One region of the Marinobacter sp. MBR-105 genome, then DNA from elsewhere that is predicted to be linked to it. Evidence: predicted binding sites of a transcription regulator. Region 1 holds the regulator's gene; each other region holds the start of a gene.
What was found. Region 1 encodes FliA, which starts transcription of late flagellar genes. Its sites were predicted from a motif close to CTAAAGTTTNNNNNNNNNNNGCCGNTAA; they were not measured.
Positions count from the first base shown of each region.

Region 2: the regulator FliA is predicted to act here: its motif matches at 2,327-2,354, upstream of ACSSVV_RS09515 (methyl-accepting chemotaxis protein).
Region 3: the regulator FliA is predicted to act here: its motif matches at 2,833-2,860, upstream of ACSSVV_RS15560 (methyl-accepting chemotaxis protein).

Region 1 covers NZ_JBRJHG010000001.1:545,485-550,602, reverse strand. The annotation lists gene flhA (flagellar biosynthesis protein FlhA) at 1-642, shown strand, start outside; gene flhF (flagellar biosynthesis protein FlhF) at 698-2,011, shown strand; gene ACSSVV_RS02645 (MinD/ParA family protein) at 2,085-2,897, shown strand; gene ACSSVV_RS02640 (RNA polymerase sigma factor FliA) at 2,930-3,673, shown strand; gene cheY (chemotaxis response regulator CheY) at 3,834-4,217, shown strand; gene ACSSVV_RS02630 (protein phosphatase CheZ) at 4,239-5,024, shown strand; gene ACSSVV_RS02625 (chemotaxis protein CheA) at 5,043-5,118, shown strand, end outside.
Region 2 covers NZ_JBRJHG010000006.1:222,136-227,253, reverse strand. The annotation lists gene ACSSVV_RS09525 (SCO family protein) at 194-763, shown strand; gene ACSSVV_RS09520 (methyl-accepting chemotaxis protein) at 775-2,298, shown strand; gene ACSSVV_RS09515 (methyl-accepting chemotaxis protein) at 2,422-3,780, shown strand; gene ACSSVV_RS09510 (response regulator) at 3,777-4,769, opposite strand; gene ACSSVV_RS09505 (MHYT domain-containing protein) at 4,763-5,118, opposite strand, start outside.
Region 3 covers NZ_JBRJHG010000014.1:17,468-22,585, forward strand. The annotation lists gene ACSSVV_RS15550 (MFS transporter) at 1-636, shown strand, start outside; gene ACSSVV_RS15555 (DUF4870 family protein) at 652-1,020, opposite strand; gene ACSSVV_RS15560 (methyl-accepting chemotaxis protein) at 1,082-2,722, opposite strand; gene ACSSVV_RS15565 (PhoX family protein) at 3,066-5,118, shown strand, end outside.

The sequences.
Region 1 (5,118 bases):
GCGACACATCTGAATCAGATCCTGCAGAAACACGCTCATGAACTGATTGGCCACGAAGAAGCCCAGAAGTGGCTGGACCAGTTGGAGAAGATTTCGCCCAAGCTGGCGGAGGAACTGGTGCCGACCACGATTTCCATCAGCATCCTGTTGAAAGTTTTGCAGAACCTGTTGAAAGAAGAAGTGCCGGTGCGGGATATGCGCTCCATTGCCGAGGCCATCGTGAACGTGCATCCAAAGAGTCAGGACCCGAAAGTACTGACCACGGTAGCCCGCCAGGCGCTGCGCCGGATGATTGTTCAGAGTATTTGTGGCAACGACGCCGAAATCCCTGTTATCACGTTGGATCCAGACCTGGAACAGTTATTGCTGAAGTCTGTTCAGCAGAGTCAACAATCCGGCGGTCAGGATGACATTGGTCTGGTGCTTGAGCCCAACATGGTGGAAAAGCTGCAACGATCCCTTCAGGACAGCGTGCAGCGCCAGGAAATGCTCGGCAAGCCCGCCATCCTGCTGGTTTCGGGGCCCTTGCGGCCAGTACTGGCGAAGTTTGCCAGCTACGGGGTAGAGCGTTTGCATGTGCTCTCTTACCAGGAAATCCCGGATAACAAACAGATCACGATAGTCGCTTCTGTGGGTCAATAAACCGACGGAGCATCGCGGGGAGCCAGAGTGCTTGCCGGTGGGAGGATGAAACAGCATGAAAGTAAAACGGTTTTTTGCGCAGTCCATGGCTGAGGCCCTGAAGCAGGTAAGCCACGAAATGGGGCCGGATGCCGTTATTCTGTCTAACCGCCGGGTTGATGGTGGTGTTGAGATCGTGACGGCACTCGACTACGACGAAAACATGGCGCGTCAGCGTCTTGGCGATAGGGCGGTTGAAGCCACCAACGGCTCCCGGCTGGCAGAGATGCAGGCCGAGCAGCATCGTCGGCTGGAAGAGGAGCTGAACCGGTCCCGCAGTCGCATTCGTGAGGTTCGGGAAAAGCGCGCAGGAAGTGGCGCCTCAGGTGGCGTGGCGTCGTCCTTGTCTTTCGAGACTGCCGATTTTCCGGCGTCACGTCCCAGTGATGAAGCGCTGGCAAAGCCGTTTGCGGGTAGCGAATCCGGCGCCGGTGGCTATGCCGATGAACTGGCCAGTATGCGTGCCGAAATCAGCTCTCTGCGTGATCTGGTCAGTGGTAAGGCTGCAACTGCCACGCCGACCGGCAACAGCGCAGTTCAGCAACGATTGGCCGAGCGCCTGCAGGAGTTCGGTTTGGGCGCGGAGCTGGCCGGCTCTCTGTCCCGTCGGCACCGGGCCGGGCGTCTGGAGGACGGCTGGAAGCAGTCACTGAAAATGCTGGCGACCGGCGTTCGTACCGGTCGCGAAGACTGGCTTGATGCCGGCGGTATCTATGCCCTGGTCGGGCCAACCGGGTCTGGCAAAACCACCACCATTGGCAAGCTGGCGGCCCGCTACGTCCTTGAGCATGGTCCGGATTCGTTGGCACTGGTGACCACCGACCGCTATCGTGTGGCCGCTCATGAACAGCTCTTCGTGTTCGGCCGCATCCTGAATGTGCCCGTGCGTGTGGTGGATGAGAGCCATTCCCTGGATGACATTCTTGATGAGTTATCGGATCGACACCTGGTGCTGATTGACACTGCCGGCCTGACCAGTGCCGACCGCGGTTACCAGGAACAACTGGCGGAGTTGGCTCGCAGCGATCACAATATCCGTACACATCTGGTGGTCTCCGCCACCAGTCAGCCACGTATCATGAAATCCGTGTGGCATTGCTATAAGATGGCAAGCCTTGCAGGCTGCATCATGACCAAGATTGATGAGGCCCTGACCCTGGGCGAAGCGCTCGGGTTCGTTATGGAGACCAGCTTACCGGTGGCCTGGTACACCGATGGCCAGAAGATACCGGAAGATCTCCAGAGGGCGGAGGCCATTCCGTTAGTGCGCCTGGGCGTAGAACGGCTTAAGGCCGTGCAGAGCGCACAGACAGTCGCCGAAGGTGCCTGAGCCTCGTTGGCGACCAGAATAAAACACCGGCACGCGTGCCCGTACAAGAACGTAGTAAGAGACTGATAACAGTATGAGCAGACCACATCCGGTTCAGGTGATTGCGGTTTCCGGCGGCAAGGGCGGTGTCGGCAAGAGCAATGTTTCGGTCAATCTCGGTATCGCCCTGGCCCAGAAGGGGCGCCGGGTTGTCTTGCTGGACGCGGATCTCGGGCTCGCCAACATCGATGTGTTGCTCGGCATTACCGCCAATCGAAATCTTCAAGACGTACTCAGCGGCGATTGTGATCTGAAAGACGTGCTGGTGAATGGCCCTGGCGGTATCAAGATTGTACCGGCTTCCTCCGGCACCCAGCGTATGACCCAACTCAGCGCCATGGAACATGCCGGCCTGATCAACGCTTTCAGTGAGCTGGGCGACCAGATTGACGTCCTGATTGTGGATACCGCCGCAGGTATTTCTGAATCGGTGGTCAGCTTCCTCAGGGCCTCGCAGGAACTTCTGCTGGTGGTCTGCGACGAACCTACTTCCATTACCGATGCCTACGCGCTGATCAAACTGATGAACCGGGATTATGGCACCAACCGCTTCCGTATCCTGGCAAACCAGGTCCGCAATGAGCAGGAAGGCCGCCATCTGTTTGAAAAACTGACCCGGGTCACCGAGCGTTTTCTGGATGTGGCACTACAATATGTAGGTATCGTGCCTTACGACGAGGCCGTCAAGAAAGCCGTCCAAAGACAGAAAGCGGTATTGGATGCCTATCCGAGGGCGAAAGCCTCGCTGGCTATCCGGGCTCTGGCCGAAAAAGTGGACAGTTGGCCTTTGCCGTCCTCTCCCAGGGGGCATCTCGAGTTCTTCGTGGAGCGGCTCGTCGAAGTCTGATCTGAATCCAGTCCTACAAGAAAACCGGATACATGACATTGGCGAAAAATCTGGGAATTTACCATCAGGCCGGCGCCAGGAGCCCTTCAGCCCTGATTGAAGAGCATGCGCCGCTGGTCAAGAAAATCGCCCTTCATCTCATGGCCCGACTGCCCGCATCGGTGCAGCTCGAAGACCTTATGCAGGCCGGTATGATTGGCCTGCTGGAGGCTGCGCAGCGCTACTCTTCAGGCAAGGGCGCCACCTTTGAAACCTATGCCGGCATTCGCATCCGTGGCGCCATGGTGGACGAAATCCGCAAAGGCGACTGGGTGCCCCGCTCAGTGCATCGTAATGCCCGGCGAATCGCCAGTGCCATCAAACAAGTGGAAGATCGTACCGGGCGCGAGGCCCAGGATGCTGAAGTGGCCGAAGAGCTCGGCATTGGTCTGGACGAATATCACGCCTCACTGGCCGACGCTAACAGCGGTCGACTTTTTAGCCTTGATGAGCTCAATGAATCCGGCGAGCTGCCGATAGAAGAACCAGAGGCCAGTGAGAATCCACTGGACGGTATTGCTTCCGGCGCTTTCCAGCGCAGTCTGGCGGACGCCATCGAGCAATTGCCTGAGCGCGAAAAGCTGGTGTTGAGCCTGTACTACCAGGAAGAGCTCAACCTCAAGGAAATCGGCGCGGTACTTGGGGTCAGTGAGAGTCGGGTAAGCCAGATTCACAGCCAGGCGGCGTTGCGACTTCGCAGCCGGCTGGCCGAGTGGCGGGATGGTGACAACGACTGATCGGCCAGGTGCTGTGTTTCTCTCTCAGCAAGCTGTGTAGCTTTTGGTAAACGATGCTTTACAACGTGCGCAAACACCACACAATAAGCGCTTAAGGTAGCAGCCTGCTAGACTTCCAAAAGGCTGAATGAATTCCGGGTGTTACTGACTGGAGGTCCCATTGGACAAGAACATGAAAATTCTCATTGTGGATGACTTCTCCACAATGCGACGCATCATCAAAAACCTGCTGCGAGATCTCGGCTTCACCAATACGGATGAAGCAGACGATGGCAACACCGCGTTGCCCATGCTCCGAAGCGGCAAGTATGACTTCCTGGTGACTGACTGGAACATGCCCGGCATGTCGGGCTTTGACCTTCTGAAGGCTGTCCGTGCTGATGAAAACCTGAAGAACCTGCCGGTTCTGATGGTAACGGCAGAGGCTAAGCGGGACCAGATCGTGGCTGCGGCTCAGGCCGGGGTGAACGGGTATGTGGTCAAGCCTTTCACGGCAGCCGTGCTGAAGGAAAAGATCGAGAAAATCTTCGAACGAATCCAGTAACCAGAGGTCGGATGGCTCGCCATGAGTGATACCAAACAGAACCATCAGGGCCTTGATCCGGAGGTGGCGGAGAAGCTTCAAAAGCAGGCCTCCGACCTGGCCGAGAATGTAAACGCCGGGAATTATGCCAAGGCGATGACCCTGATCAATGAACTGAGCGAGGTTCGCGATCAGAGTCTGTATCGGGAAGTGGGGCGACTGACCCGCAGCCTCCATGAGGCAATCCGGAACTTCCAGATAGACCCGCGTAATGCCGAGCAGAAAGAAGTGCTGTCGAAGATGAGCGACGCTTCTGACCGTCTGGCCTATGTGGTTCAGATGACCAGCCAGGCGGCGAACCGCACCATGGATCTGGTTGAGGAAAGCATGCCGGTGGCTCACGCCATGCGGGATGAAGCGGTTTCCCTGCGGGATGAGTGGCAGCGTCTGCGCCGTCGTGAAATGGAGCCTGCGGAGTTTCGGGAGCTTTACGGTCGCATCGACAAGTTCTTCGCTGGCCTGACGACAGACTCCGACAGTCTGTACCAGAACCTGTCGGAAATCCTTCTGGCTCAGGATTTTCAGGATCTTACCGGTCAGGTTATCCAGAAGGTCACCGCGTTGGTGAAAGAGGTGGAAGACAACCTTCTTGGTCTGGTGGTGATGGCCAGCCACGTTGATCAACTGACCGGCACAGTGCATCAGATTGAAGAAAAAGAAGAATCGGCCGAAAAAGGGGTAGGGCCCCAGATCAAGGCCGATGAGCGGGAAGATGTAGTTTCGGGACAGGACGATGTGGACGATCTGCTGTCCAGTCTCGGATTCTGATAATAAAGAGGGTGACGCATGGCGTTAGATGCTGATGAAGAGATCCTGCAGGACTTCCTGGTAGAAGCCGGCGAGATACTCGAAAAGTTGTCGG
Region 2 (5,118 bases), on a different contig from region 1:
GTGTTCACAGTTGGGTCTCGGTCCGTCTTGTTGTAGTGACGATGGTTATATCTACGCATCTGCCGGGTATGTATGTGAACCCCTGAGCCTTCGCTACGTATCATCACCCTGTAAGGAATATCTCGGAATAACCTTATAAGCCCATGGTTCCTTCAGCCGATAACCTGTTTACCGTTGCTCAGGAGATGACTCAATGCGAACACGTTCTGCGATTACCGGTGTCATCTTGTTGGTGATCGGTCTGTTGGTGTCTTTACCGTTGCTGGGCCATATCACCCGTGATGGCGATTACTACGGCTTCAAAACTAATATTGAAGTACCTCCGTTACCCGGGTATCAGCGTGGCAGCGAGGAGATTCGGCTGGTGTTTTTCGGCTACCAGCATTGCGGCACGGTCTGTCCGCTGCAACTGGTCAACTTGAAGGAGCTTCACGACCGAATGGCCGACGAACCGGTGCGCTTCGTATTTGTAACACTGGATCCCGAACGAGACAGCCAGCAGGAGCTTGACCGGATTATGGCCAGTATGGGCGAGGGTTTTCAGGCCGTCCGGCCCGTATCTCAGGCCGCTGCGCAAGAACTGGCGATGGGGTTTGCCGAATATGCCGCGAAAGTGGGTAACGGTGATCAGTACGATTTCGACCACAGTGCACGGATTTACGCCGTCACCGCAGATAATCGGCGCCATTTGCTTTACAGCTCCCCGGCGCTGGATCTGGCCCGGGTTGAGCAAGACATTCAGCGGCTTCTGTCGCAATTTTGAGGGTTTCAGCCGTGGCAAACAGCATTGCGATTGACGATCTGGCAAAAGAACAGGCGCTGGTAACCGACCGCCAGATGCTCTTTATTCTGTTGGCCCATGTACCTGTGGTGGGGCTGTGGGTGCCCTGGGGTTATGGTACCCATGGTTTTGCACTGGCGGCTTCGGTGTTGGTGGGTGTGGTGGCACTGGCGGGCTACTACCTGCTGCGGGGCACCCGGGCGAGTTCGGTTCTGTTCGCGGCCTGCCTGATGCTGTATTCGGCCATTATGATTCAGGCCCAGATGGGCCGTATCGAAATGCATTTCCACATCTTCTCGGCCCTGGCTCTGGTGATCATTTACCGGGACTGGGTGCCGGTTGTTGCTGCGGCCGTCACCATTGCCGCCCACCATCTGTTATTGACCGCTTTGCAGCTTTCAGAAGCTGAGGTGGGCGGAATGCCATTGATGATTTTCAACTATGGCTGTAGCTGGGGTATCGCCTTCCTTCACGCCGCCTTTGTGGTGTTTGAGGCCGGCATTCTGGTGTTCTTTGCGGTGCAGATGAAACAGGAGAGACATCAGGCATTTCGCATGATGGCCATTGTCCGCGACTTTGACCGGGAACATGATCTGTCCGGCCGCCTGCCCGCCACAGACGGTAACGCCAGTGCCAAATCCTTCAACGACATGATGGAAAAGTCCTGCGAGCTGATCCGGCAAATGCGAGAGTTCTCGCTGGAGCTGCGTCGGAATTCCGAACAGCTGTTGCGGGCGAGCGAGAGCACTCGTCGATTTGTAGATGAGCAGCAACAGCAGGCTGATCAGGTAGCCACCGCCACCAACGAGATGTCGGCCAGCGTGCAGGAAGTGGCGCACAATGCTCAACTGGCGTCGGAAGCCGCCAGCGATGCGGCGGATTCCGCTTCCGCAGGCAGCCAGGCCATGACTTGTGCCCGAACCATGACGGATGCAACCAACAAGGCACTGGAAGACAGTGCCCGAATGGTGGAACAGTTGGCAGGCAAGGTGGAATCCATCGCGCGGGTTACCGGTTCGATTCACGATATCTCCGACCAGACTAATCTGCTGGCGCTGAATGCGGCTATCGAGGCAGCCCGGGCAGGAGAGCATGGCCGCGGATTTGCTGTGGTCGCCGATGAGGTTCGATCTCTGTCGCGCCGCACTCAGGAATTCACCGAGGAAATTCGTGCCACAGTGGATGAGTTGAAGAACCTGTCCGAGGCCACCACTGCCGCCATGGAAATGGGGCAGACGCGCTCCACAGAATCCAACCGGGCGATTCAGCAAGCCGCGGAGGCTATTAACCGCATTGAACAGGCCATTGATTCGGTCAGCAGTATGAACAACCAGATCGCGGCGGCCTGCGAGCAACAGGCAGCCACGTCGTTGCAGATCAACGAGAACATTCATGCGGTTGCGACCCGTAACGCTGAGGTGGCCAAAGAGGCCGACAGTGTGCAGAACATGGCGGGTGAGCTGGAGAACAGCGTGGTCCGGGTGGACGAGTTGATCAGCCGCTACCGGTTGCCCTGAAAACCCGTCAGAAAAATTGATCTGGGTTCTGCAGGATCTGGCGCATCTGCCGTTAATATTGACAGTTATCAAGTTCAAACAAGTCCAATAATTCCGACTGCCGGATCTGCGTGAGTAAGAGCTATGTTCCTGTCTGAAAAACGAGCAAAACAACAGATTCAATCTTTACTTGATAACGGGGTGCCCACACGTTGTCCGGACTGGCTGGTGCCACTGGCAGAGTATTTGTCGTCGGTGCGTTCCGAGGAGCTTTCAGTGGCCAACGGGGCGGTGGATGTCTCCCGCCATATTTCTGATCTGGGCCAGGGCGCTCTGGAGTTTGACGACCGCATTCATAACCTTGTCGCCAATATTCAGACGTTGTCCGCCGCCATTGAGGAAATGTCGGCCAGTGCGTCGGAAGTGGGTGGCCTGGGCCAGGATGTACTGGAGCAAGCCTCCCGGGTAAATGAGTACACCAGGGAATCCATTTCCGCGCTGGAGGATATGGAGGCGCGTCTGGCCGAGGTGGATATCGCCCTGACCCAGGCCAACGAGGAAATGCGTTCGCTGGCGGAGCAAACCCGGAGTATTGAATCGCTTACCAACACCGTGAATGAAATATCCGACCAGACAAACCTGCTCGCCCTTAATGCGGCGATTGAGGCCGCCCGTGCCGGTGAGGCGGGCAGGGGCTTTGCGGTGGTTGCGGACGAGGTGCGGCAATTAGCTGCCCGAAGTGCGGGGGCGGCGCAGGAAATCAACGGGATTGTCTCGCAGATCATCTCCGGCTCTGAATCGGTCCAGTCCCGGTTGGGAAATTCCGTACGTGCTGTGCAGGCCTCGGGGGAAAGCCGGGAGCGGGTGGCGGAGGTGATACATCAGTCCCGGGAGTCCTCGAACATCAACTACGACCAGGCAACCTCCATTGCCGCTGCGGCCGAGGAGCAGAGTCAGGTGGCCGCGGATATGGCGCGTCAGGTCAGTTCCAACTCTGAAGATTCCGATGCTTTGGCCAGTATTTTCCGGGATTTGATGCAGGCGATTCGCCCACTTCGGGACGACACCGACCGCATCTTCAGCCAGATCCGGTTAACCACTCCCTGTCTCGTGCTGGCCAGTGCCAAGCGTGATCATGTGGTCTGGGTGGACAAGCTCATCCGCTTTGCCGTATTCAATGAAAACTCGATCACTGAGGCGGAAGTGAAGGATCACACCCAGTGCCGGCTGGGCCATTTCCTGGCCAGCGACAAGGCTCAGCCCATGCACCAGCTCCGCAGTGCTGACCGGCTGATTAAGGTGGTTCACCCACAAGTGCATAAAGCAGGCCGTGAGCTTTATAAAACGGCCCAGGAATTTCATCAGAAGAGGATCAGTTCTGATCGCTATTCTGAACTCTCCCGGGAGTTGGTAGCCACGCTCAAGTCTTCCTCAGGCGAAGTCATTGACCTGTTGGATGACATGATTGAAGAAGTTCTGAAGCGTGGCGATCTGGGCTGTTAGGCAGCCCCCTCCTGCCAACGCTGGCGCACGTCAAGTATGGCCGGGAGGCAGCGAAAGAAGGCCTCGACCAGTTCCGGGTCGAAATGCTTGCCGCTTTGCTCACGAATCAGATCCGTTGCTTGTTCTACGGGCCAGGCCTTCTTGTAAGGGCGCTCGCTGGTGAGAGCGTCGAAGACATCGGCCAGGGCCACAATCCGCGCAGAAATGGGAATAGCGGCGCCTTTCAGGCCTTGAGGATAGCCGCTGCCATCCCATTTCTCGTGGTGGTTCTGTGCCACTTCCCGCGCCATGTTGAGCAGATCTGAGCCGTCTTCACCGATGATCTCCGCCCCGATTTCCGCGTGGCGTTGCATGATGAGCCACTCATCCGGCTCCAGCTTGCCAGGTTTCTGGAGAATGGCGTCCGGAATGCCGATCTTGCCGATATCGTGCATCGGGGCGGCATTGAGCAGAGTGTCGGACCAGGCTTCGCCGAGGCCGGCCTCCAGCGCGATCAACCGCGAGAAATGGCTCATGCGGATAACGTGCAGGCCGGTTTCGTTGTCCTTGTATTCCGCCGCGCGCCCCAGTCGCTGAACGACGGCCAGCCGGGTCTCTATCAGCTCGTCCATACGCACCAGCGACAGATGGTTTTTCACCCTGGCCCGGACAATTGCCGCATTCACGGGTTTCGTAAGGTAGTCCACAGCACCCAGCTCAAAGCCCCGGGCCTCGTCATCGGCATCAGACAATGCGGTGACGAAGATCACCGGGATAGCGCGGGTATCCTGGCCGGCCTTCAGGGTTTTGCACACCTCGTAACCGGACATTCCCGGCATCATCACATCCAGCAGAACAAGATCCGGTTTCTCGCTGCGTGCCAGTTCCAGCGCCCGTTCACCATCTTTGGCGAACAGTAGCCGGTAGTGGTCGGAAAGTACGTTGCGCAGCACCTGAAGGTTGGCTGGCTCGTCGTCCACCAGCAGCAGGGTCTTGGTGTCGGTCAGCATTGCGAGGCCTCCAGGGTATCGCGAAAAGTGATCAGAATTTTGGCCGCTTTCTCTGGTTCGAAGTCGTCGAGAGCCTCGTTCATCGCATCGGCGATCTCCGTGGGCAGTCCTGGCTTCAGCTGGTCGATAGCGCGTTCCGGAATTTCGCCCTGGCTCAGGCGTTCGATCACTTGTGCCAGCGTTTTCGGGTCTATGGCATCCGGTTCAGTCCAGCTTGCGGGGCGCGTTTCAGAGTCCGCTGCTTGTTCGGTCAGCCACTGGCGTGCCCGATCAAAATCGTTCTGGAGCTCCTGCCACAGGGCCTCCGGCACCGGTTTTTCCGATTTCAGCCGGGTCTCCAGGTTTGCCA
Region 3 (5,118 bases), on a different contig from region 1:
TATGCCGGGGAAACAGGGGGCGGTGGCAACGCGATCAACGAGGCTTTTAAAAGTCTGTCGCTGCTACGGGACGATGCGCCCTTCAGGCATTTTGTCATCACTCGTGCACTGCTTTTGTGTTCGGCTCTGGCGTCTCCCTATTTCGTGGTGCTCGCCCAACAGGAATCCGATATTGGCTGGATGCTGGGCGTCTTTCTGCTCGCCAGCAGTCTGGCCAGCTCCCTGAGCGCCAGCTTCTGGGGTTGGGCCGCCGACACCTCCAGCCGCCGAGTGATGATTCGGGGTGCCGCCATGGCCAGCTCGGTCTGCCTGGTGGTTGGTGTTCTGGCACTGGTGCTGGGCCCCGGGTTTGGCGGTGCCTGGTTCTATCCGGTCGCGTTTTTTGTGCTGAGTATTGCCCATGCCGGCGTGCGCCTGGGGCGCAAAACCTATCTGGTGGATATGGCCGGAGGCAACAAACGGACAGACTACACAGCGGTCAGCAATACCGTTATCGGTGTGTTGCTGCTGGTAACCGGGGGGTTCACAGCCGCCATTTCCATGATTTCGGACGTGGCGGTGATTCTGGTATTGGGACTGATGGGGCTGGCGGGCATGCTGAGCGCATTACGCCTTGAAGAAGTGACGGAAGACTGAGCCATCAAGACCCCGTTAAATCGGGGTCTTGCCATCGTTCAGGGCCAGGGCACCTTTGACAATTCGGTAGATCACCCAGATCGCAATACCCAGCAGAATAAACCAGCCCACAATCAGCATGGTGGTAATCACCCCGATGACTGTCCACAGCAAACCAATCCAGAAGGTGCGGATCTGCCAGCGGAAATGGGGCTCTATCCAGGTACCACGGACATCATCCAGTTTGACGTAGTTGATGATCACGCCCACCAGTGCCGTCAGCCCCCCCAGGAAAAAAGACAACGCCTGCAGGATGTAAACCACCACCGCCAGATTCCTCGCAGAGCTGGGCTCCTGTGATTGCTGACCGTCAGGTTTTGCGGGGATATACTCGGTTTCGGACACAGGTGTTCTCCTTGTTACGTCCCTGGCAGTCTATCACAGCCTTGGCTGGAGCCCAGTGCGATCAATTCCCCGCCGGCCGATACCCAACCCGGAAACCGCCCCAGTGCTTACCGTTCACATAGATGGGCACCGACAGGTCGTGCATGATCTCACCGGTGTCCCGGCGATAGGTCTGGAGCAGCATGCTTTCGGTATGACTCCCGCAGCGTATGCCAGTGCGGTCATTGAACAGTCGCTTGCTGCGGCTTTTCACCAGGTCCACTTCCGGATTACCACTCGGCGGGTGGGCAAAATCCTTGTTATGGGTAGGCACATAACCGTCCGGCGCGCAGGCGATGGAGAACACAATGGCCTCATGGGATTTCTTGATGGGCTCCTGTATTGCCGGAAACATCTGGTCAGTAAACCGATCGAAGCTGCTGGAATACTGTTGGGGCTGGGTGTTGGCAATCGGTGTTCGCTTTTTGTCAAACAGCGCCGCTTCACTCAAACGGCCCTCTCGAATTGCCGCCTCAAACAACTGGCCAATCTGCTGCGCCCCTTCCAGTGCTTTCTCATAAAACGGCCGGTGGTAGCTTTCGCTGCTGTTCAGCGCAAAGGCAGCATTCGCCTTCTCCGCCAGCTCCATCAACGTGGAAGCCTGGTCCGCCAGCGATGCCACACTGGTATCACTTTCGGATATATGGTCACGGACAGACTCAATAGCCGAAAACACCTGGGCCAGACTCTGCTCGTTGTTCTGGTCAATCTCGGCAATACGGGCAACCTGCTGCTGAACCCGGTCGGATTGATCCCGAATCTGATCCAGCTGGCCGCCAACGCTCTCTACAGATGCTAGCCCGTCTTCCACGGTTTTCGCCAGAGATTCAATGCGGGACACAATCTTGGTTGTGTCATTCTGAATTTCGTCGAGGGTGTCCGCCACTTCACTGGTGGCCTGGGCAGTGCGCCCGGCCAACTGCCGGACTTCATCGGCCACCACCGCAAACCCGCGGCCCTGTTCACCGGCTCGGGCCGCCTCAATGGCGGCATTCAGTGCCAAAAGATTAGTCTGCTCGGCGATGCCCTGAATGGTGGACGTCACGCCCTGGATCTTGCCGGATTTTTCGTGCAGGGCCTGAATCAACCTGAGGTTCTCTTCCGACTGTTGATGCACCAGGCGCACATTTTCAATGGCCGACACCAATGACTGACGCCCCTCCACGCTGACTTCGCGATTCTGCAATGCCATGGTGGCGGCGTTGGTGGCCTGTTCCGATGATTCCCGAACCGATTCCGTGATCTGGCCGGCGTAATCGGCCATCTGGGCGGTTTCTTCCACCTGTCTGTCCAGGCGCTGCTTCACCTGATCCGCCGCAAACGAGACTTCGGCGGCCGAGATGGCACTCTTGTCGGCACTGGCCGAGAGCGTTTCAACCAGGGCCTTGCCAGCCCGGGCATCGGCCAGAAGCTGCGCACATTGAGCCCGCAACGGGTGGTTATCAGCCAGGGAGCCATCATTCAGGCCGTTAATCCCACGCTCTATTGGTTCCAGCACCCTCAATATCAGATAGCCGGCCGCGGCGGCGAGACCAACCAGGAGTCCGATCAACAGAGACGCGGCATCGAGCCCCATCATCGGAGCCACCAGAATGCAGGCAATACCGAGCGCAACAGCAATGCCCACCCCCCATAAAATTGCAGTGCGATCGAGTAAACCCATGGTGCCCTCATCTTTATCATTGCTAACGCAAGCATGTTGTTATTGCAGGCCATCCCTGAGAGTAAAGAAATGATATGGGTTAATAACTGCTACTTTAGTGTGTTTATCAGCTATCGGCCGCCCCTCGATTTTCTTTATTTGCGGTAGCTACCTTTCAGCGTCACTCACAAGGTGCTTTAGGGCTATAGGTCCACTGCAAAAGTTTCTTCTTCAATATGTCACCGATCTGAATCAAAACTGTCACTTACCTTGGCGATCCTTATTTTCTTCGTCGAACTGCCGACCGTCTTGGTCAGCAAATCGAAACGTCCTCCATTCAGTGTCGTGACATAAGGAGAGTAAAATGGGACATCATCCAGTCGAAGACAGCAATCGAAGCAACAATCGGCCATTTGATGAAGTGATCAAAGCGCGTCTTTCGCGACGTAAACTGCTCACTGGTACAGCGTCTGCAGCCACTGTGGGTGTTCTTGGCTCATTGGGCCTGAGCGGCTGCGGAGGCAGCAGCAGTTCAAACAGCCCTGCCACGAGTCCGGACTCTGTTACGATGAACCCGACACAACTGGGTTTTTCTTCGATCCCGGGTGGAATTGAAGACCGGGTTATTCTACCCCCTGGTTATAAAGCTGACGTTCTCTACGCCAAAGGCGACCCCCTGTTCTCCGGCCTGGCGCCCTTCAAAAACGACGGAACCGATGTTGATTATGACAGTCGATCAGGCGATGAGCATGACGGCATGCATTTCTTCGGCATGAATGCATCAGGACAGTACGATCCCGAGGCGTCCGACCGAGGAATTCTGGTTCTTAACCACGAAAACCTTGAAGACAACACGCTGCATGAGACTGCGACGGCCAAAGCAGATGCCATTTTCGCCAACGACATTCAAGAGCTCAAAAAAATCGTTGACCGTGAGATGAACGGGCACGGCGTCTCCTGTGTCGAAATTCGTAAGGAGAACGGTAAGTGGTCCGTCATCACGGATTCACCCTACAATCGTCGCCTGACTGTTTTCACCGAAATGCAGATGCAAGGGCCTGTTGCAGGAGAAGATTTCGTCAAAACCAAACTGACGCCAACCGGAACAACTCGCTACGGCACGATGAACAACTGTGCCAACGGCTACACCCCATGGGGCACGTATCTCGCAGCAGAAGAAAACTGGTACGCTTATTTTCGCGTTGGCAATGTCGATGCCCTGTCCGAAAAGCAGAAGGGCTGGCTCGCACGTTACGGCATCAGTGGAAATGGCTGGGCATACCGCCAATGGGATGAAGTGCCAGGGGATCAATATCAGCGCTTTGGCGTAAACACCAGCGGCTCAACGGCAACCGAGGACTTCCGCTATGAACCCAACCTTCATGGCTACGTGACCGAAGTTGACCCGTTCCGCCCTACACAAAAGCCCAGGGTACGAACAGGACTGGGTCGTTTTTCCCATGAAGGCGCCTGGGTTGCACCAGCGAAAGAAGGTGCCCCTATCGTTATCTATTCGGGCGATGACTCTCGCCGCGAGTACATGTACAAGTTCGTATCGAAAACAGCGTGGACCGAGTCCGACCGCAATGGTGGTTTGGCGGCAGGCGACAAATACCTTGATGAGGGCACACTCTACGTTGCGGTATTCAATGATGATGGCACCGGTGCCTGGAAGGCTCTGACCATTTCCAATCCGGAGCTCAACGGCGACCACACCTACAATGATGACGGCACAACTTACCAGTACAGCTTTGCCTCTGAGGCAGAAGTTCTAGCGAGCGCCCGCCTGGCAGCCGACGTCTTGGGCGCAACGCCAATGGATCGACCCGAATGGGCAGTGGTGCACCCCACCAATGGCGATGTTTATCTGACATTGACCAACGGTAATCCCAGCAACCGTCCGTCCACTGACCTGGATGCAGTAAACCCCCGTGCGGTAAATTCCAACGGCCACATCATTCGCTGGCGCGAGCAAGACGGAAACCATGCCGCCACCGCTTTTGAGTGGGACATTTTCCTTTTTGGCTCGAGTGCCGATGCTTCCGCAGACTACAATGTTTCTGGCCTCACCCCAGACAACGAGTTCTCAAGCCCGGACGGACTTTTTATCGACCCACGCGGTGTAATGTGGATCCAGACTGATGACGGCTCCTCCGGGATTCGCAGCAAAACGAACAACCAGATGTTGGTCGCCATTCCTGGCAGAGTAGGTGACGGCGAAAGCGTTACGGTCACGACATCTGACAACAACGGCCAGGAATCAGTAAACACTTTCATTGGCGGCGACGCAGATGCGGTCAAGTTGAAACGATTCCTTGTTGGACCAAATGGATGCGAAATAACCGGCATCTCGATGACGCCGGACGCTCGCTCCATGTTCATCAACATCCAGCATCCCGGAGAAGGCGGCTCTAAAG